DNA from 3 places in the Xanthobacter sp. 126 genome. Region 2 is predicted to be linked to each of the others. Evidence: riboswitches for the same ligand, from Rfam matches in the RefSeq annotation. Region 2 holds a riboswitch; each other region holds the start of a gene.
The links. A riboswitch is a leader RNA that binds a small molecule or an ion and turns the genes downstream of it on or off. The one in region 2 is predicted to bind cobalamin.
Positions count from the first base shown of each region.

Region 1 (7,186 bases), 2.1 Mb from region 2:
CGGGCGGCAAGCCTCATGCTTCCCTCCCCCTGAGACGGGCGAGGAGGAACAGGAAGAAGGGCGCGCCGATGAGCGCCGTCACCACGCCGAGCTGAAGCTCCGGCCGGGTGGGCACGAGCCGCACCACGATATCCGCGCCGAGGGTGAGGGCCGCGCCGGCAAGTCCGCTCACGGCCAGAAGCCGGCCCGGCCGGTGGCCCACCAGCGGGCGCACCAGATGCGGCACCACCAGCCCCACGAAGCCGATGGCCCCCGCCACCGCCACGCTCGCGCCCACCGCTGCCGCCGTGCCGCCGATGACCAGCAGCCGCACCCGGCGCAGCGGAAAGCCGAGGCTTTCGGCGGCGTCCTCGCCCAATGTGAGCGCATCGAGCGCCGGGCCGGTGGCGAGCACCAGCCCCCAGCCCACCACCATGAAGGGCAGCGCCAGCGCCACATGCACGAGGCTGCGGTCGGCGAGTGAGCCCATGAGCCAGAACACCAGCTCCAGCGCCGCATAGGGGCTCGGCGCGAGGTTCAGCGCCAGCGCGGTGAGCGCGCCCGCAAGGCTGGAGAGGGCGACGCCGGCGAGGATCAGCATCACCGTCCCCGCCCCCCGCGCCGCGAGCGCCAGCAGCACGGCGGTCGCCGCCGCCGCGCCCATCAGCCCGCCCAAGGGCAGCGCCAGCGCGAAAGAGGCGGAGAAGCCGAAATAGAAGGCGATGACCGCCCCCAGCGCCGCCGCGCCGGACACGCCCACCACGCCGGGATCGGCCAACGGATTGCGCATCAGCCCCTGCAAGGCCGCCCCGGTGAGGCCGAGGCTGAAGCCCACCGCCGCGCCGAGAATGGCGCGCGGCAGGCGCAGTTCGGACAGCACCAGCGCCGCCACGCTCGACCGACCGGCGAGGAGATCGGCGAAAGCGGCGCGCAAATCGAGCGGCGCATAGCCCACCGCCACCGACGCGCAGAACAGCACCAGCACCAGAAGGCCGAGGGCGAGGACGACGCGCGACGGCATCAGCGCACACCCTCGGCGGACGCGTGGTGGATGGCGGCCGGTCGCGCCGCTTCCGGCCCGGCGAGCCGCGCCCGCGCCGCCGCGAGTTGCGCCGCCGCCTCGGCGAGGTCCGGCCCGGCGCAGGTCCACAGCTTTAGCGGCAGCGCTAGCGTGCGGTCCTTGAAGGGGGCGAGCGCGGGGTGGTGCAGCAGGGCGTCCGCGAGCGAGGGCGGCGCCGCCTCATCGGCATTCACCACCACGAGATCGGGCGCGGCGCGCACGATCTCCTCCAGCGCGAGCTGGCCCATCTTGTCAGTGGGAAGCTGGGCCGCGAGGTTGGTGAGGCCGGCCTTCTCCATCAGTTCGTCCGCCAGCGAGCCGCGGCCGGTGGTGAAGCCGTTGGGCCGCAGCACCACGGCGGTGGGGCGTGGACCCGCCACCGGCGGCAGGCGGGCGAAGGCCTCTTTCATCTCCCGCACCATGGCCGCGCCCCGCTCCGGCACGCCGAGCCGCGCCGCCACCATGCGGATCTGCGCATAGGCCTCGTCGAGGGTCTGCGGTTCCTTCAGCTCCAGCACCTCGAAGCCGAGGCGGCGCAGCACGGCGGTGGCGGTGCGGGTGGTGTAGGCACCGGCGAGGACGAGGTCCGGCTTCAGCGGCACCACCTCTTCCGCCAGCCCGCGATTGACCGGCACGTCGCGCGCGCGGTCCGCCACGTTGGAGGCGAGCGGATCGCGCGCGAGATGGGTGACGGAGAGCACCTGCCCCGGATCAGCGAGCCGCAGGGCCAATTCGTCCGTGCACAGATTGAGGGAGACGACGCGGGGCCGGGCGTGCGGCGGAACACGCGGCTCCTGCGCCCCCGCCGGAGCGGAGGCGAGAAGGGCCGCGAGCATCAGCCCGGCCGCCTTGCCCCTCACTGACTCACCATGGGCGCTTCACCGATCGGGCCTCACCATGTGAGCTTCACCCCGCCATAGGCACCGAAGCCGGGGGCGAGGAAGCCGTTGGGGTTCTCGTAGGTCTGGTTGAACAGATTGTCGATGCGCCCGAACACGGTGGTGACGGCATTCATCCGGTAGTTCGCGGCCACATTCACCACCGTATAGCCGGGCTGGTCGATGTAATTCGACGTGAGACGCACGATGTCCCACCAGGAGGAGGCATAGACGAGGCTCGCCGACAGATCGAGCTCGTCGGTGGGACGCCAGCCGAGCGTCAGGCTCACCTTGTTGTTGGGCCGCCGCAGGGGATAGCAGGAGGTGGCATTGATGGGCGCGCAGGCGGCGCCGAAGGGCTGGCCGGGCGGCACGTAGCCCACCACGTCGGTGTAGGTGTAGTCCACCCGCGCATCGATGCGGTCCGTCACCTTGACCGCCACGAACGCCTCCACGCCCTGCGACACGGCGCTGGAGATGTTGACGTTCTGGTACGTCGCCGGATCGTAGCTGATGAGGTTGGTGATGTTGTTGTGGAAGTACGTCACCCCGAACAGCACCCGCTCGCCGAACGCCTTCTGCTCGAATCCGGCATCCCAGCCTTCGCTCTCCTCCGGCTGAAGGTTCAAATTGCCGTAATAGGGCGCGTAGAGCTGGTAGAGCGTGGGCGCCTTGAAGCCGGTGCCGTAGCTCGCCTTCAACTTGGTGCCGGTCTCGTCGAAGAGCAGCGCCGGGGCGAGGCGGAAGGTGGTGTGGTCGCCGAAGCTGTCGTCGGCGTCGTAGCGCACATTGGCGGCGAAGAAGAGCCGGTTCCAGAGGTTGCCCTGGTACTCCGCATAGACGCCCGTGTCGCCGGTCGAGGCGTCCACGCTGGCATAGGCGGTGGAGGAGGTCATGGACTCGTTCCGCCGCTCGGCGCCCACCAGCAGGTTCTGGCCCGGCGCCACCAGATAGTTGGAGCGGACATAATAGACCTGCCGGTCGCCGTCATAGGTGCCGTTCACGTCCGGGTTCGGCCCCACCGTCGGGTTGGAGCTGGACAGATCGCTCACGCCGAAGGTGGTGACGAGACTTCCGTCCAGCGCCGTCCACACGCCCTCCCCCTTGGTGAAGAACATGCTGGCATAGGCCGTGGAGCGCAGCGCCGCCGGGATGCCGGCATAGGTTGGCGGCGGATAGGTGTCCGGCGTGAAGGCGAGGCTGGTGTCGATGTAGCGGGCGACGAAATTCACCGCGAAGGTGTCGGTGGCCTGCCAGTCGAGCCGGGTGGAATAGGTCCAGTTGTCGTAGGCATTGGGATTGAGGGGCCAGCCGGGAGGCGCGATGTTCTGCGGCGTCACCGGAATGTCGGTGGACGAGAAGTGAGTGACGTTGAACGAATAGGCCAGCTTCTCAGTGGCGCCGGTGAGGCTCGCATACTGGTTGAAGGTGCCGAGCGCGCCGCCCTCCGCATAGGCGGAAACCTTGGGCGGCCCCTCCCCCTTCTTGGTGGTGATGGAGATGACGCCGCCGATGGCATCCGAGCCGTAGAGGCCGGACTGCGGGCCGCGCAGCACCTCCACCCGCTCGAGATCGGACGCCAGCAGCTTGCCGAAGTCGAACGCGCCGTTGGTGGCGGCGGGATTTCCGGCATCGATGCCGTCGATCAGCACCTTCACATGGTTGGAATTGGTGCCGCGGATGAACACCGAGGTGGTGCCGCCCGGCCCGCCCGTCTGCACCACGTTGAGGCCGGGCAGCGATTGCAGCACGTCCGGCAGGGTGCGCTGCTGGTTGCGGGCGATGTCCTGCTCCGTGACGATGCTGACGGAGCTCGCCACCTCGTTCTCGGGCGTGGGAATGCCGGTGGCGCTGACGACGATGGTGGGCAGGTCGCCCGCATTCTGGTCGTCCGCCGTCTGGGCGAGCGCGGGCGCAACACAGGCAAGCGGAACACAGGCGAGCGTGAGCAGGGCCGCGGCCGGCAGCGCGCGGCGGGATCGGGATTGGACGGCGGAAGACATGAAGGCACTCGACGGCACGGGTGGTCCGTCACCGCGAACGAGGCATCCCCGGCCACATTAGGCCCGGAAAAACCGCCATCAGGAGAACCCCGCCCGACGTGCTCGCGCGTGACCACGGCTGACGGCAGGTCTCCTGGCTCGCGGGTCATCGCCCAGACTGCCGCCTTCCCAGGTCTCGCGACCCAGTGGCTGATGGCAGAGGACTCGCCGCTTACAGTTGCGGGGGCAGCCACGGCATTTCCGGTGAGACCGGAGCACCGCGTTCCCTTTTGATCCCTTGCGGGAACCGTCACCGCGACCATAGGCGGCGGCCGCCCCCTGCGTCAACGGCACCTTCGCAGATGCGAAAGACTGCGCGCACCTGCGGAAAGACCGCGTCGGGAGGCGTATCGCGCGATCACATCTTGCTCATTGCTTCAAAAATGCGTGGTCCGAAATCACCGGCGACCCGTATCGCGAGCGTGTGGCTGCCTGCAAAAACGGCAGCAGCAAAGGCCGCACCCGACATTCCGCTAGGTTATGGTGGCGCGCCCCGCTCAATTCGCTTAAACGATTGAGAGCCGCCCCGCCACCGAGCGGGCGGGCACTACAAAAGTATAATAACCGAATAATCGGGAACACAGGGAGTAGAAGATGCGACTGAGGAGCATGGTCGCGGCTTTGGCCGCAGGCGTTGCCGTTTTCGGGCTTGCCTTTTCCGGTGCAGCTTACGCCGCCGACCCCATCAAAATCGGCCTGACCGGCCCCTTCACCGGCGGCTCGTCCTCCATGGGCGTCAGCATGCGCGACGGCGTGAAGCTCGCCGTGGACGAGGTCAACAAGGCCGGCGGCGTGCTCGGCCGTCCGTTGCAGCTCATCGAGCGCGATGACGAGGCCAAGAACGAGGTGGGCGTGCAGATCGCCCAGGAGCTGATCAACAAGGAAGGCGTCGTCGCCACCCTCGGCTACATCAACACCGGCGTGGCCCTCGCCTCCCAGCGCTTCTATCAGGAAGCCGAGATTCCGGTGATCAACAACGTGGCCACCGGCACCCTGATCTCCAAGCAGTTCGTGCCGCCGGACAACAAGAACAACTACATCTTCCGCACCTCCGCCAATGACGCCATCCAGAGCGCCATGATCGCCGAGGAAGCGGTGAAGCGGCAGGGCTTCAAGAAGCCGGCCATCCTCGCCGACTCCACCAATTACGGCCAGCTCGGCCGCGCCGATCTGGTGAAGGCCCTCGCCACCATGGGCGTGAAGCCGGTCGCCGAAGAGAAGTTCAACATCGGCGACACCGACATGACCGCGCAGCTGCTGCGCGCCAAGGAAGCCGGCGCCGACGTGGTGCTGACCTACGCCATCGGCCCCGAGCTGGCGCAGATCGCCAACGGCATGGCCAAGCTCGGCTGGAAGGTGCCGATGATCGGCTCGTGGACGCTCTCCATGGCCAACTTCATCGACACCGCCGGTGCCAACGGCAACGGCGCGATGATGCCGCAGACCTTCATCCAGCTGCCCGACACCCCCAAGCGCAAGGCGTTCATCGAGGCCTATCAGGCCGCCTACAAGATCGACCGCATGCCCTCGCCGGTGTCGGCCGCGCAGGGCTATGATTCGGTGCTGCTGCTCGCCGCCGCCATCAAGCAGGCGGGCTCCACCGACGGCCGCAAGGTCCGCGACGCCTTGGAAAACCTCAACACCAAGGTCGAGGGCGTCGTTACCGTCTACGACAAGCCCTTCTCCGCCACCGACCACGAAGCCATCACCGCCAACATCCCGGTGTTCGGCCTCGTCAAGGACGGCCGCGTCGTCGCCGCCCATCCCGAAGACATCGCCGGCGACAAGGCGGTGCGGGTGAAGCCCAAGAACTGAGGCTGAGAGGGCTCGAGTTCCGGTTCGCTGACCCAGCCACCGTGTGCACCGTCGTCCCCCGGCTTGTCCGGGGGACCCACGGAAAGTCGGGGAGGCCGCTCTGATGAAAGGGCGCCGGCCCAGCGGCGAAGTGGATGCCCCGGAACCCGGCTGTTGCCGGGTTCCGACGCCAGAGACGGAAGTCGGCAACAGCCGACTTCCGGACAAGCCGGGGCATGACGGCACTGGGAGGGGCCGGCGGGGGTGGGCTCTGGCAGCCCCTTCCCCCGACCGCCACCCGCCCCTTCGCCCACACCATTCGGATCGCCGCGCCAATAGAGCGTGGCGGCCGGTTCGCCCGGAACCCTGCCCCGACGCGGGGGCCGCGCCCCCTTCCGGAGACCGTCATGAACGTCCTGTCGCAGCTCATCGTGAGCGGCATCGCCGTAGGCATGATCTACGGCGTCATCGCCTTCAGCTACCAGCTCACCTTCGCCACCTCGAAAACCCTGAACTTCGGCCAGGGCGAGGCCCTGATGCTGGGGGCTCTGGTGGGCCTCACCACCATCAATTTCCTCATTGGGCAGGCGCTCGGCACCCTGTGGGCCTACCTGCTCATGCTGCCCATCGTCTTCGCCTTCGGCCTCGCGCAGGGCGCGGTGGTGGAATGGCTCGGCGTGCGGCAGGCGGTGAAGGCGAAGTCGGAAGCCGGCTGGATCATGGCGACCATTGCGCTGGGCATCATCTTCCGCAATCTCGCCGAGAACATCTGGGGCCGTGACGCCCTGCGCTTCCCCTCCCCGCTGCCGGAGGCCGCCCTCACCATCGGGCCGGTGCGCATCCAGCCCATGGAGATCGCCATCGTCCTCGGCGCGCTCGCCATCATGCTGGCGGTGGAAATCTTCAACCGGCGGTCCATCTTCGGCAAGGCCGTGGTGGCCACCGCCAATGACCGCGACGCGGCGGGCCTGATGGGCATCGACACGCGGCGCGTCATCACCTTCTCCTATGCCCTCTCCTCCATGACCGCCGCCTTTGCCGGCGTGCTCATCGCCCCCGTCACCCTCACCGGCGCCACCATGGGCGCGGTGCTGGGGCTGAAGGCGTTCGCGGTGGCCATCATCGGCGGCCTGTCCAGCGGCATGGGCGTCATCGTCGGCGGCCTCATCCTCGGCATCACCGAGACGCTGACCGGTTATTACATCTCCACCGGATACAAGGACGTGCCCGGCCTCGTCCTGTTGCTGCTGGTGCTCTCGCTGAAGCCCTCGGGCCTGTTCGGCCGCGCCACCATCAAGAAGGTCTGAGCCCCATGCTCGCGCGCCGCCTCCTTTCCTCCACGGGGTCGCTCCTCGGCCTCGCGGTGCTCGTCGTGCTGCCCTTCGTGGTGACGAGCCCCTATTACCTGCACCTGCTCGTCACCATCGCCATCT
Region 1 covers NZ_JAFO01000001.1:1,852,500-1,859,685, reverse strand. Annotated here, with positions in the region: gene XAN126_RS0108845 (ABC transporter ATP-binding protein) at 1-17, opposite strand, end outside; gene XAN126_RS0108840 (iron ABC transporter permease) at 14-1,000, opposite strand; gene XAN126_RS0108835 (ABC transporter substrate-binding protein) at 1,000-1,875, opposite strand; gene XAN126_RS0108830 (TonB-dependent receptor) at 1,932-3,920, opposite strand; cobalamin riboswitch at 4,026-4,226, opposite strand; gene XAN126_RS0108825 (ABC transporter substrate-binding protein) at 4,554-5,774, shown strand; gene XAN126_RS0108820 (branched-chain amino acid ABC transporter permease) at 6,161-7,060, shown strand; gene XAN126_RS0108815 (branched-chain amino acid ABC transporter ATP-binding protein/permease) at 7,066-7,186, shown strand, end outside.
Region 1: another riboswitch for cobalamin. It lies ahead of XAN126_RS0108830 (TonB-dependent receptor); the one in region 2 lies ahead of XAN126_RS0118870 (ribonucleoside-diphosphate reductase subunit alpha).

Region 2 (7,186 bases):
CAACTACCGCCGCCTGCGTACGCAGGTGGCGCCCGCGCGGGCCGCGGCGGTGGTGAAGGCGAATGCCTATGGCCTCGGTGCGTTCGATGTGGTCCCCGAGCTGATCGCCGCCGGCTGCCGGGATTTCTTCGTCGCCCATCTGGGTGAAGCGCTGGAGCTGCTGCCCGCGGTGCGCGGTGAGCATGGCGCGCGAGGCTTCGCCCAGCCCCGGCTTTATGTGCTGAACGGCCTCATGCCCGGTTCCGAGGGGGCGTGCGCGGCGGCTGGCATCGTTCCGGTCATCAACAGCCTCGACCAGTTGGCGCGCTGGGCGCGGACAGCGGCGGCGCGGGGCGAAAAGCTGCCCGCCGTGCTGCAGTTCGACAGCGGCATGTCCCGCCTCGGCATGGCGCCCGAGGAGGCTGGTGTCATTGTCCGCGAAGGCCTCGCGGAGGGCCTCGACATCCTTGCCATCATGAGCCATCTCGCCAGTGCGGACGAGCCGCACAATCCGCAGAATGACGACCAGCTGCGGGTCCTGCGGACCATCGCGGCGGCGTTTCCCGATGCGCTGGTGTCCTTCGCCAATTCCGGCGGCGCGTTTCTCGGCGCGGACTATCACGGTGCGCTGGCACGGCCGGGCATCGCGCTCTATGGCGGCGCGCCCACGGCGGCCGGCAAGAACCCCATGCGTCGGGTGGTACGGCTCGATATTCGGGTGATCCAGACCCGGACCGTGCCGGCCGGTGCCCGCATCGGCTATGGTGGCGCCTTCGTGGCACCGGCCACCATGCGTCTTGCCACCCTCGCGGTGGGCTATGCGGACGGCCTGCCGCGCTGCCTCGGCAACCGGGGCGCGGCGTGGTTCGAGGGGGTGCGCCTGCCCATGGTCGGCCGCGTTTCCATGGACAGCCTCATCGTCGATGCGACCGCCTTGCCGGAAGGCGCGCTGGCCGAGGGCGCGCTGGTGGAGCTGATCGGCCCCCATCAGAGCCTCGAGGATCTCGCCGCCGCCGCAGACACCATCTCCTACGAGCTGCTCACCCAGCTCGGCCGCCGCTATCACCGCCGCTATCGCTGACGGCGCGCCAACACATCGCAAAGAGAACTCACATGAACATCGTCGTGCTCGGAGCCGGCGTCATCGGCGTCACCTCCGCCTATTATCTCGCGAAGGCCGGCCATTCGGTCACGGTCATCGACCGCCAGCCGGGACCGGCGCTGGAGACGAGCTTCGCCAATGCCGGCGAGGTCTCACCCGGCTATTCCTCGCCCTGGGCCGCGCCCGGCGTGCCGATGAAGGCGATGAAGTGGCTGTTCATGAAGCACGCGCCGCTGATCCTGCATCCCACCGCCGATGCCGCCACGTGGCGCTGGATGCTGGCCCTGCTCCGCAACTGCACCGCCGAACGCTACAAGGTGAACAAGGGTCGCATGGTGCGCCTCGCGGAATACAGCCGCGATCGCCTCGCCGACCTGCGGGCCGAGACCGGCATCCGCTATGACGAGCGCATGCAGGGCACTCTGCAAGTGTTCCGCAGGCAAAAGCAGATCGATGCCATCGCCAAGGACATCGAGGTACTGCGTGCCGACGGCGTGCCGTTCGAGGTGCTGGACCGTGCCGGCTGCATCGCCGCCGAGCCGGGGCTGGGTGAGGCGGCGGAGCGCATCGTCGGCGGCCTCCGCCTGCCGGGCGACGAGACCGGCGACTGCTTCAAGTTCACCGAGGCTCTGGCGGATTTGTGCCGGGGGCTGGGCGTCACCTTCCGCTTCGGCGTGGACATCCGCGGGCTGAAGCGCGCGTCGGGCAAAGTGACGGCGGTCGAGACCGGAACGGGCGACATTGCCGGCGATCTCTTCATCGCCGCGCTGGGCAGCTATACGCCGGCGCTGCTGGCGCCGCTCGGACTCCGGCTGCCCATCTATCCCGTGAAGGGCTATTCCATCACCATGCCGGTCGTGGACGAAGCCCGCGCGCCCATCTCCACCGTGATGGACGAGACCTTCAAGGTGGCCATCACCCGCCTCGGCTCCCGCATTCGTGTGGGCGGCATGGCGGAGATCGCCGGTTTCAACCGCGACCTTCACGACGCGCGCCGCGGCACCCTGCTGCATTCGGTAGGCGACCTGTTCGCCGGGGCCGCGGATACGCGGGAGGTCAATTTCTGGACCGGCCTGCGGCCCATGACGCCTGACGGCACGCCGATCATCGGTGCCACCTCCTGCTCGAACCTTTACATCAACGCTGGCCATGGCACGCTCGGCTGGACCATGGCGTGCGGCTCGGGCGCGGTGCTGGCGGATCTGATCGACGGCCGCCGTCCCGCCATCGAGGCCGGCGACCTCGCCCTTTCGCGCTACGCCTGAGGCGGGGGCGCGAGCCGCCTGTCGCCGCGTATGCCGGAGCGCCTCCGGGCCGGCTCCGGCGGGAAAATCCCCGTAGGTCGCACCTCCGCCGTCAGGCCCGTCCGTGCGGGAGGGGGCTCCGCAGGCGCAAAGTATTGACATTGCCGCCGCAGTGGCCACTAAATCTGGTGGTCACGGTCTCTCGACTCGCAAGATCGAGAGCTAAGAGGGAAGCCGGTCCAAAGCCGGCGCTGCCCCCGCAACTGTAAGCGGCGAGTTCTTGTCCACCCATGTCACTGAGGCCCAATGGCCTTGGGAAGACGGACAAGAATGATGACCCGCGAGCCAGGAGACCTGCCGCGACACCAGTACGTCCACGGGCGGGGTGTCCCGGTGAGGCGCTTGCTGCGGGTGGCGTGCGCCTCCCCCTGTCCCGGCATGCGTCCGCCTGCTCTCCGTCCCCACATTCATCGGGGATGATGATGCCAGCGACAGCCGAACGCCACGCCAATGGCAGCCACAGATTTTCCATGCCGGCCCCTGACGTTGAAGCGGTCGCCAGCGCGCCCGGCTATCAGCTCATCCGCCGCAATGGGGCGGTCACGCCGTTCGATGCCGCCAAGATCGCGGTGGCCCTGACCAAGGCGTTCCTGGCCGTGGAGGGACAGTCGGCTGCCGCGTCCCGCCGCATCCACGACATTGTGGCCGGGCTCACCGACCAGATCGTGGCGAACCTCACCCGGCGCCCCGATATCGGCCGGACCTTCCATATCGAAGACGTGCAGGACCAGGTGGAACTGGCCCTCATGCGCGGGGAGCATCACAAGGTCGCCCGCGCCTATGTGCTCTATCGGGAGGAGCGAGCGCGGGAACGCGCGAAGGCCCTCGCCGCGGCGCATCCGGGCGGTGGTGCCGCCGCCGTGCTGCATGTGAGGACCTCCGACGGCGTATTGGTGCCGCTGGATGCCGGCCGCCTCTCAACCGTCATCGGCGAGGCCTGCGCCGGGCTCGACGGCGTCTCGGCCGCCGCGGTGCTCAACGAGGCGCGACGCAACCTCTATGACGGCATCTCGCTCGATGAGCTGGCGCAGGCGCCCATCCTGGCGGCGCGCACGCTGGTGGAGACCGAGCCGAACTATTCCAAGGTCAGCGCGCGCCTCCTGCTGGACAAGCTGCGCCGCGAGGCCCTGAGCTTTGTCGCCGGCCGGCCGGAACAGGCGACGCAGGCCGAGATGGCGGAGCGCTACGGCGATTATCTCGGCGCCTATGTGCGGACCGGCATCGCCAATGACCTGCTCGATCCCGAGCTCGGTCGCTTCGACCTTTCCCGGCTCGCTGCCGCCCTCAAGCCGGAGCGGGACCTCGCCTTTGACTATCTGGGCTTCCAGACGCTCTACGATCGCTATTTCCTGCATGTCTGCGGCACGCGCTTCGAGCTGCCACAGGCCTTTTTCATGCGTGTCGCGATGGGCCTCGCGTTGCGCGAGATCGACCGGGAGGCGCGGGCGATCGAATTCTACGATCTCCTCTCCTCCTTCGACTTCATGGCCTCGACGCCGACTTTGTTCAATGCCGGGACGCTGCGCGCCCAGCTCTCCTCCTGCTTCCTCACCACGGTGGCGGATGACCTCGACGGCATCTTCAAGGCGGTGAAGGACAATGCGCTGCTCGCCAAATATTCCGGCGGCCTCGGCAATGACTGGACCCGGGTGCGCGGCCTCGGTGCCCACATCAAGGGGACCAATGGCGAGAGCCAGGGCGTGGTGCCGTTCCTGAAGGTGGCGAACGACACCGCCATCGCGGTCAACCAGGGCGGCAAGCGCAAGGGCGCGGTCTGTGCCTATCTGGAAACCTGGCATGTGGACATCGAGGACTTCCTCGACCTGCGCAAGAACACGGGCGATGAGCGCCGCCGCACCCATGACATGAACACCGCAAACTGGGTGCCGGACCTGTTCATGGAGCGGGTGGAAGAGGACGGTGCATGGACCCTGTTCTCCCCCGATGAGACGCCCGATCTCCACGACCTTTACGGTCCGGCATTCAAGACCGCCTATCTCACCTATGAAGCGCGGGCAGCGCGGGGCGAGATGAAGGTCTTCAAGCATCTGCGGGCGCTCGATCTGTGGCGGCGCATGCTGACCATGCTGTTCGAGACCGGCCATCCGTGGATCACCTTCAAGGACCCGTGCAATATCCGCTCACCCCAGCAGCATGCGGGCGTGGTGCATTCCTCCAACCTGTGCACCGAAATCACGCTGAATACCTCGGACGACGAGGTGGCGGTCTGCAATCTCGGCTCGGTCAACCTGTTCTCCCATATCGCCGATGGCCGCCTGGATATGGAGAAGCTGGCGCGCACGGTGCGCACCGCCATGCGCATGCTGGACAACGTCATCGACATCAATTTCTACACCATCCCCGAGGCGCGCCGCTCCAACCTCCGGCATCGTCCCGTCGGCCTCGGCATCATGGGCTTCCAGGATGCGCTTCAGGCGCTTCGCCGCCCCTACGGTTCGGGCGCTGCGATGCGTTTCGCGGATGAGAGCATGGAGGCGATCTCCTTCCATGCCATCTCCGCCTCAGTGGATCTCGCTGCCGAGCGCGGGCGCTATCCGAGCTTCCCGGGCTCGCTCTGGTCGCAGGGCATCCTGCCCATCGACTCCCTCGAACGGCTCGCCGAGGCGCGCGGCGGTGCGGATTTCGACCGGTCGCGGACCCTCGACTGGGACAGCCTGCGTGCGCGGGTCATGGAGACCGGCATGCGCAATTCCAACTGCATGGCCATCGCGCCCACGGCCACCATCTCGAACATCTGCGGTGTCAGCCAGTCCATCGAGCCGGCGTATCAGAACCTCTATGTCAAATCGAACATGTCGGGCGACTTCACCGTGGTGAATGCCGCTCTCGTCCATGACCTCAAGGCGCGGGGGCTCTGGGACGAGGTGATGGTCTCCGACCTCAAATATTTCGATGGCAGCCTGGGCGAGATCGTCCGCATTCCGGACGACCTGAAGGCGCTCTACGCCACAGCCTTCGAGATCGATCCCGCGTGGCTCGTGGAGGCGGCCGAGCGTCGTCAGAAATGGATCGATCAGGCCCACTCCCTCAACCTCTACATTGCCAGTCCCTCCGGCAAGAAGCTCGATGAGCTCTACCGCTTGGCTTGGAAGCGGGGGCTGAAGACGACCTATTATTTGCGGGCGCGCTCGGCCACCCACGTGGAGAAGTCCACGCTCAAGGGCACCGACGGCAAGCTCAACGCCGTCGCCGCCACGGTTCCGCCCGCCGTAGCGGCTTTCCCCGCAGCCATTTCCGGCGAAGCTGTCGACAGCGAAGCGTGGGGCAACGCCTGCGCCATCAACGATCCCACTTGCGAAGCCTGCCAGTGACCGGCGGACAAGGACAAGAAACCATGCTCGACTGGTCTGACACCAAGCCTCAGCCCGCCATCATGCCCGGCATTCCGGCCGGTCCCTCCGAAGCCACCGGCCTCGGTGAGATCGACCGCAACGGCGCCCGCGTCTCCGTGGACGAGAAGCGCATGATCAATGCGCGGGCCGACGTGAACCAGCTCCTGCCTATGAAATACCATTGGGCGTGGGAGAAATACCTGTCCGGCTGCAACAATCACTGGATGCCGACAGAGGTGTCCATGCAGGCGGACATCGCGCTCTGGAAGTCGCGCGACGGCCTCACCGAGGACGAGCGGCGGATGCTAAAGCGCAATCTCGGCTTCTTCGCCGCCTCCGAGAGCCTGGTGGCGAACAATATCGTGCTCGCCATCTACCGCCACCTCACCAACCCCGAATGCCGCCAGTATCTTTTGCGGCAGGCGTTCGAGGAGGCGATCCACACCCACACCTTCCAGTACATCGTCGAAAGCCTCGCTCTGGACGAGGGCGAACTGTTCAACATGTATCGGGAAGTGCCCTCCATCACCGACAAGGCGGCGTGGGCACTCAAGCACACCCAGAGCCTCGACGATCCGGAATTCCGCACCGGCACACCGGAGGCGGATCAGAAATTCCTGCGCGACCTCGTGGCCTTCTACGTGGTGTTCGAAGGCATGTGGTTCTACACGGGCTTCGCCCAGATCCTCTCCCTCGGCCGCCGCAACAAGATGGTCGGTATCGCCGAGCAATATCAGTACATCCTGCGCGACGAGAGCATCCATCTGAACTTCGGCATCGACGTGATCAACCAGATCAAGATCGAGAACCCGCATCTCTGGACCAAGGCCTTCCAGGACGAGGTGCGCGGCATGCTGAAGGATGCGGCAGAGCTCGAGGCGGCTTACGGCCGGGACACCATGCCTCGCGGCCTGCTCGGTCTCAATGCCGCGCTCTGTGAGCAGTACATGCACTTCATCGCCAACCGGCGCTGCGCGCAGCTCGGCCTCGCACCGGTCTTCGCAGAGGCGGAGAATCCCTTCCCCTGGATGAGCGAGGCCATGGACCTGAAGAAGGAGAAGAACTTCTTCGAGACCCGCGTCATCGAATATCAGAACGGCGGTGCGCTCGCCTGGGATTGAGCGGGTTCTCGGCCGCTGAGACAGGTGGAACCGGCGTGGAGGCGAGTTGTGCGCAAATTTCCACCTTCGCTTGTCGTCAGTCTCAGGGAGGAGAGCGCCGAGATCCTCTATCTTCTGGGAGACGAGGAGCGGATCGTCAGGGTGTTCGGATGTGCGGTCCGTCCCCCCCAAGGCGCGAAAAGGAAAGGCCGAGCGTAGCTATTTTCACGTCTGCCGATCCCGAAAATTCTCGCGCTTCAACGAGACCTCGTTCTGACCTTTTCCGATCTTCAACCGGAGGGCGTGGCGGCGCTCATTTCTTATTCTCCAGCCCGGTTCCCACGGGAG
Region 2 covers NZ_JAFO01000001.1:3,968,548-3,975,733, reverse strand. Annotated here, with positions in the region: gene alr (alanine racemase) at 1-1,060, shown strand, start outside; gene XAN126_RS0118875 (D-amino acid dehydrogenase) at 1,093-2,346, shown strand; cobalamin riboswitch at 2,504-2,702, shown strand; gene XAN126_RS0118870 (ribonucleoside-diphosphate reductase subunit alpha) at 2,856-5,717, shown strand; gene XAN126_RS0118865 (ribonucleotide-diphosphate reductase subunit beta) at 5,741-6,859, shown strand; gene XAN126_RS27950 (hypothetical protein) at 7,142-7,186, shown strand, end outside.

Region 3 (7,186 bases), 1.2 Mb from region 2:
TTCGATCGCTATGAGCAGCTCATCGGCGTTCGGACCCGCAAGTCCGGCAATGTCGCCCATGTGGAGATCACGGTGGGCTTTGCGCCCGGGCGCACCATCGCCGATGTCAGCTCGGTGACGCAGGGCCTGCGCCAGACACTCACCGCCGCCATTCCCGACGCCGACGTGGTGGTCATCGCCGCGCCCTACGATCCGGACGCGCGACCGGCTTAGAGCATATGCATTTTCTTCACGCGAACCGGCATCCACTTCGCTTGAAAATGCTTCAGAGCATCTCCAGCCCCACCTTGCGGCGCGGCGGGGGGAAGGCCTTGTCGATGGCAGCGAGGTCTTCGGCGTCCAGCACCAGATCGCGCGCGGCGGCGTTCATCTCCACATGCTCGATGCGGCTCGCCTTGGGAATGGCGACGACGTCCCCGCTGCGCATCACCCACGCCAGAGCCACCTGGAACGGGTCCACCCCGTGCTTCCTGGCCACGCTGCCCAGCGCCCCGCCGCGCGGCAGGCGGGCCTGCTCGATGGGGCTGTAGGCCATGACCGGGATGCGCGCGGAGCGCAGCTCCGGGAACAGGTCGAACTCCGGCCCGCGACGGCTCGGGTTGTAGAGCACCTGATTGGCCGCGCAGGCGGTGCCGCCCTTGGTCGCGAGCAGCTCCTCCATGTCGTCCGTGTCGAGGTTGCTCACGCCCCAGAGGCGGATCTTGCCCGCCTTCTGCAGCGCCTCGAATCCCGCGACGGTCTCCGAGAGGGGATGGTTGCCGCGCCAGTGGAGGAGATAGAGGTCGATCACGTCGGTCTTCATCCGCTTCAGGCTGCGCTCGCAGGCGGCGGCGACGCCGGCCCGGCTGGCATTGTGGGGATAGACCTTGCTGACAAGGAACACCTCATCCCGGCGCCCGGCAATGGCCTCCCCCACCACCTCCTCGGCGCCGCCGTCGGCATACATCTCCGCCGTGTCGATGAGGGTGAGGCCGAGGTCGATGCCGCGCTGCAATGCCTTCGCCTCGGTGGCGCGGGCGGTGGAGCGCTCGCCCATGTACCAGGTGCCCTGGCCGAGGGCGGGCACCGTCTCGCCATTGGGAAGGGTCACGGTATTGGTCATGGCGGTTCCTCGGGCTTCGTTCCGCTGGCTGGTTGCGGGCGACCATAACGCCTGCTTCTGGGAGGTCCAGAGCCGGCCTGCGGCAGGGGGACGCTGCGTAGTTTCACGTGCTTGACCCCTCCTGCCGCGTTGCACACAAGCGGAGCATGGGCATCGGGTTGGGATTCAAGGGCTTGCGGGCGGCCGCTGCAGCACTTTTCGTGCTGGCGCAGCTGACGCTGGGGTTCGCCCACCAGCCTGTCGCCCTGCCCTCCTCCGAAGCGCCGATCGATCTTGCGGCCTATGCGCTGCCGGACGGGTCGCTACCGGACCTCTGCCTCAATAGCGGAGACGCGGGACCGGTTCTCAAGGCCCATCCCTGCGACGCCTGCGTGCTGACCTCGGCGCCCGGCCTTGCCGTGGCGCCGCAACCCGCGCTGGCGACACCCGATGGCCGGCGCATCGCCCACCTCGCCGCGCGCAGCGAACGCCGGCCGGCCGAACAAGCCCGCGGCGCCCAGGCGCGTGGCCCTCCTGTGTCCTGACCCAAAGCAGAACCGGCGCGGGAGCCTCCCGACGCCTCCGGTCCCTGCCGCCCATGCGGCCCTTCGGGTTTTCGTTCATGTCAGACACGCAATCTCACGCGCCTTCGGAGGCGCTCGCGCGCGCCCGCGCCGCCATGTCGGCGGAATTCGGCACCGTCACCCGCACCGCGTTCGATCCGGCGCGCCGCGCGCCGCGGCGGCTCTATCACACCAACGGCTTCAACCCGCCCCGCCCCATCGAGGCGGCGGCGCGGCGCGGCTGGTCCGGGCGATGCCCGTCCTGCGGCGAGGGTGCCCTGTTCGGCCGATGGATGCAGGTTTCGGAAAGCTGCGCCCACTGCGGCGAAGCACTGGGCCATGCCCGCGTCACCAACGCCGTGCCGGTCCTTGCAATCCCGCTCGCGCTGCTGGCCGGATCGCTGGTGGGCGGGATCCTGGAACTGCTCAGCGACCTCCCGCTGGCGCTCGAGCTTGCGGCCAGTGAGCTGGTGGCCGTGGCCACCGCCTTCCATGTGCTGCCCCGCGCCAAGGGCCTCGCCATCGGCCTCGCCTGGGCAAACCATGTGGGCGGCTTCGATCCGCTCCGCCATCTGGTGCCGGACCCGGAAGCCCCGGCCGCCCTGCCCTCCCCCGCCCTGCCCCCACAGGTCGAGGCCCCCTGAAACGCAGAACGCCGGCGGGAGCACCGCCGGCGTTCGCTTATCCGAGAGTTAGGCCCGCGATCAGGCCGCGTCGTAGAGCCGGCGCTCCAGCAGCGGGTTGCCGCCCTTGAAAGCGCCGTGCAGCGCCTTCGCGGCAGCGAGCACCGCGAGGTCCACCAGCGGCTCGACGATGATGACGAGCATATAGGCGCCGCCGAAGGTCGCCACCGAGGCGATGTTCTCGGAGGCGAAGCCCTGGCCATAGACGGCCCAGAACGCCACCCAGCCGACGATGCCGGCCTGATAGGTGGTGGAGAGCGCGAGCGCCTGCCCGTACTTCAGTTCCACATAGGGCGTGCCCGGCGCCACGATGCGGCGCGCGACGGCGGCGACGCCGAACAGCGGCACCAGCAGGGTCGTCACGTTCATCCCGTACTGGGGCAGGTCGAACGGCGCGAAGAACAGGCCCTGGACGAGCAGGCCGAAGGCGAGGCCGAGGGCCGCGGGGGCCGCGCCAAACATCAGAAACAGGGTCGAGCCGAGGATGAGGTGCACTTCCGAGACGCCCACCGGATAGTGCGGCAGCACCTCGAAGAAGCTGAACACCAGCGCGGTGGTGGCGAGGGTACGGCCCGCCAGCGATAGGACGCCGCGTTCGCGCGCCGATTCATAGGCAAGCTTCAGGGCATAGCCGCCGGCGGCGGCCGCCGTGACATAGCTGAGGCCGATCTTGGCCCCGTCCACGAGTCCGGGTTCGATATGCATGCTGGTCTCCGTTGCCGTCTCACCCGACGGCCCGAGGGGTTTCATCATGCGACCGGCCGGTCTCCTGACTCGCGGGTCTACGCTCACCCCCGCCTTCCCGGCCGGCCCTAGGGGCTGTGGCCAGTGGCATGCTGGAAGATCGCTCGCCGCTCACAGTCGCGGGGGCGGTTGGGGCTTCGGGCCGCCCTGACGGATTTCCGCGCAGGTTCAGACCCTACCCCATTCCCGTTTCACTCCGGATGCCGTGGCAACCGGAGCACCGTTCGCACGCGCAGCAGGCACCGAACACCTCCGCGCTGTCAAGCAATGCCGCAGGCAAGACGCGCCGGGACCTTCCGGCCCGGCGCGTCTTGCGGGCAAGCTTGCCGGCCTCAGTGGCCGGGATGGGCGCTGCCGGAGGCGCCGAGGCCCTCCACCTGGAACTGCACGGGCACGGTGCCGGCCTTCTCGAACGTCAGCGTGCCGTCCACAGAGGTGCCCTCCTTGAGGGGAGACTTCAGGTCCATGAACATGATGTGGTAGCCGCCCGGCTTCAGCTCGACGCTGCCGCCGGCCGGGATGGTGAGGCCATCGGCGAGCGGGCGCATAATCATGACGCCGTCCTTCATGGCCATCTCGTGGATCTCGACCCGGCCGGCGAACGGCACGGTGGCGGAGATGAGGCGGTCGGGTGCGGCGCCGGTGTTCTTCACCACGAGATAGCCCGCGGCGACGCTGGCGCCGCCGGGCGTGGCCCGCGACCAGGGATGGTCAATCTGCAGCGTCCCGGCCTTGTAGTCGTGCGCCACGGCAGCGCCCGTCAGGGCGACGGTGGCGACGGCAGCGGCCATCACGGCACGGCGGGTGAGATGGAAAATGGACATGGGTGCTCCTTGGTTGCGCCGGTGGGGCTCCTGCCCCATGGCGGGATGAACCTGCTGGTTGGACTTTGATTAGCCGCCCGCCACCTGAGCCGGACACGCGATGGCGTGGCCGCGCAGGCGGGGCAGATTCGGCCTTCGAAGGCGTCAGGGGTCAGGCGTCGAGGGGGGACCCTGCGAGGACCGCGGCTCGCGGCGGTCGCGACCACTTCCTTCTGCGGCGGCAACGGCCGCCCGCTCGGAAATCGCGGGGGTCGCGACAGGACGTCCGGCGTCGGCAGCAACCGGAAGGATCGGCGCCAGAGAATGGAAGGCGCAAAGGGTGCAGCAGACGGAATGGTCTGCCTGCGGCGACTCGGGGGTGTTGTCCGGAACTCCGGTGCTGCGGGCGCACAGGGCACTGCCGCCGGATGCGCTGGCCATGGCCGTGCCGGCGGAGCGCTCGAGCGCGATGCCCGCGACGAACAATTGCAGCACGAAGGCATAGGCAAGCCAGACGCAAAACGCGCCGCGCCCCCACCCTGCCTCACGCCACCTCGCCACCCGCTGCTCCCGGACCTTGATCACCGGCCGGCATGTTAACCGCCCGGCGGAGAAAGTCATCCGGCGCCGCCGCCCTCAGAAGTGGACGGCGAAGCGCGCCATGCCGCGCTGGGACAGGAAATCCTGGCCGACGTTCAGGCCGTACTCCACCTTGATCTCCAGATTGTCGCGGGTGACCGCCTGCAACCCGAGATCGAGATTGCCCAGCACGTCCGGCAGCGGCGTGGTGGTGACAAAGCTGCCGGCAGACTGCGGCGCCCACAGGAAGCGGGCCGTTGTCTGCCAGGCATCGTTGGAGGCGAAGGACGCGCCGAGGGTCATGTAGGGCCGCAGCACCACCCCGTCCGGCAGATCCATTCGGCCGCCGAACTCCACCGCCGGGGTGGCGACGAAGGTGGTGAGGCTCGATCCCTGCAACGCCAGCTCGGCTCCCGTGCGGCCGAGTTCGCTGAAGCCCGGCATCTCCACGTGAATGAGGTCGAGGTCCAGCCTCGGCCTCACATAGTAGTTGGCGAAGGAGAATTCGTAGGACGCCCGCAGCCGGCCGGTGACGTTGTACACATCGGAGTTGCTGGTGGCCTGGCCGCCGGCGATGCCGATCGTCCGGGTGTTGTCATAGGAGACCCAGCCGGCGTCGACGGCGGCGGAGAACAGCCAGGGACCCCACTGCCGCTTCAGGGCGATGCCGATATCGCCGCCGTTGCCGCTGGCCGAGAACCAGCCGCTGGGACTGGAGACCGACGACTGCTGGTAGGCGCCCGACAAGGCGAGGAACCAGTCCGTGGCCAGCTCGTGCTGGACTCCCGCCTGGAAGATCAGGCTGTCGGAGGCATAGCCCTGCATCTGCGAGGTGGTCGTCTGGCCGGTGTGGTCGTAGATGATCCGCGCCCAGGCGCAATTGTCCTCCCGCAGCTGGGTGCTCGATGCCACGAACACGGGGCAGCTCAGGGTGCGGTCGAGGAAGGCCTGGCTCTCGCCGATGCGCAGCCCCGCCGGGGCCTGGAGCAGTTGCGGGGACAGCTGGCCCAGCGCGCTCTGGTAGGCGAGCGCTGAATTGATGTCGATGAGGCCGTTGAACACCTTGGACATGCCGCCGACATCGCCGGTGTCCCACACCCGCTGCAGGCTTCCGCCGACAGATGCCTCGTTGCCCGACAGCCACACGCCCTTGGGCAGGAAGTGGGCGATGGGGCTGATGGTCAGCGAGGTATCGTCGGCATGCACCGCCCAGCTGTAGGCAAGGCCGCTGTCCTTCGCCACCGCCGTGCTGGTCAGCTGATCCGCGACGAAGATGGTGTAGGAATCCTTGGGTGCGATGCTGGTCGCGCGCGGGTCGATGGTGCCGCTGAGGGTCGCCCCACCGACGACGCGGATTTGGTCGTTGCGCGCAGAGGCGGAATCCACATCCACCTGCAGAACGCCATCGGAGCCGAGACCGCCGGCGATGCTGGTGGTGGCGATCACGCCCAGCCCGCCGGGATTGACCGTGCCGTGGTTGATGAAGCCCGGGGCGCCCGGCCCCGCACCGAAGGTGGCGGAGAAGGTGGTGGTGTCCCCGGCGGTCTTGACGACCGTGCCGGAATTGAACGTCGCGCCCGCCTCGTTGACGAGCCCGTTGGTGCCGCCACCGAGATCGACGCTGCCGTTCAGCGTGCCCCTGTTGACGACGCTGTCGTCGCCGACGCCGGCCGCGATGGCCATGCCGCTGAGCCCGGAGACCACCGCGCCTTGCGCGATGGTGACGGTGTTCTCGGTGCCGCCCGAAAGGACGATGGCAGCGGTGCCCGTGCCGCCCCGGACCACGCCGCCATCGGCGATGAGGATCTGGATCTGGCCGTTTCCGCTCGCCCCGAGGCTCTGCGCGAAGATGGCCGGCGAATTGTCGCCGGTGGCGATGGCACTGCCGGAGACCAGCACGGTGACCGGCCCACCGGTGCCCGCGCCGCCGGCCGTGCCGAGGCCGACGCCTCCGGCAGTCGCCGCAAGGCCGCCGCCGCCGCCGATGGACTGGGCCAAGATCACCGGCGCGTTGTCGCCCCGTGTCGTGGCCGTGCCGGTGAGGGAGACGTAGATGCCGCCGCCGTTGCCCGAGCCGCCGCCGCTGCCCTGGATGCCGTCCTGGTTCGAGAACACCGCGCTTGCCGCCGAGCCGCCGATGCCGCCGCCGCCACCCACCGACTGGGCGAAGATGGCTGATGCGCCGGTGCCGGAGGTGACGATGGTTCCCGCGGCGAGGGCGTAGATGTTGCCCCCGTTGCCGCCCTGCCCAGCCGATCCGCCGAACGCGACGGCGCCGGTGGCATCGGCCGAAGACATGCCGCCGATGCCGCCGCCGCCGCCGATGGACTGCGCGAGCACGCCGAACGCGTTGTCGCCCGAGGTGCGGATCACCGAACCGGCGGCGAGATCCAAGGTGACGGTGCCGCCCTCACTGCTGCTGCCGCCATCGCCGCCCAGGGTCAGGGCGAGCGAGTGGCTGCCCGATGTCTTGGTGGAGCTGGTCGCGGCGATGCCGCCGCCGCCGCCGATGGACTGCGCCAGAATGCCGATGGAGGCATCGCCCGACGTCTGGATGGTGCCGTACACGTTACCATAGACCTTGCCGCCGGCGCCGCCCGCACCGCCCGAGGCTCCGAGGCCCACGGTCGCGGAGAAAATGCCGTTGCCCGAATCGGTGGCCACGGTCGAGGCCCGCCCGCCACCGCCGCCGATGGACTGAAGCACCATGCCGTTGGCGAGATCGCCGCTGGT
Region 3 covers NZ_JAFO01000001.1:2,727,918-2,735,103, forward strand. Annotated here, with positions in the region: gene XAN126_RS0113040 (cation transporter) at 1-213, shown strand, start outside; gene XAN126_RS0113045 (aldo/keto reductase) at 266-1,102, opposite strand; gene XAN126_RS0113050 (hypothetical protein) at 1,249-1,626, shown strand; gene XAN126_RS0113055 (DUF983 domain-containing protein) at 1,704-2,288, shown strand; gene XAN126_RS0113060 (energy-coupling factor ABC transporter permease) at 2,349-3,032, opposite strand; cobalamin riboswitch at 3,069-3,311, opposite strand; gene XAN126_RS0113065 (copper chaperone PCu(A)C) at 3,404-3,895, opposite strand; gene XAN126_RS0113070 (hypothetical protein) at 4,040-4,495, opposite strand; gene XAN126_RS26340 (autotransporter outer membrane beta-barrel domain-containing protein) at 4,511-7,186, opposite strand, start outside.
Region 3: another riboswitch for cobalamin. It lies ahead of XAN126_RS0113060 (energy-coupling factor ABC transporter permease); the one in region 2 lies ahead of XAN126_RS0118870 (ribonucleoside-diphosphate reductase subunit alpha).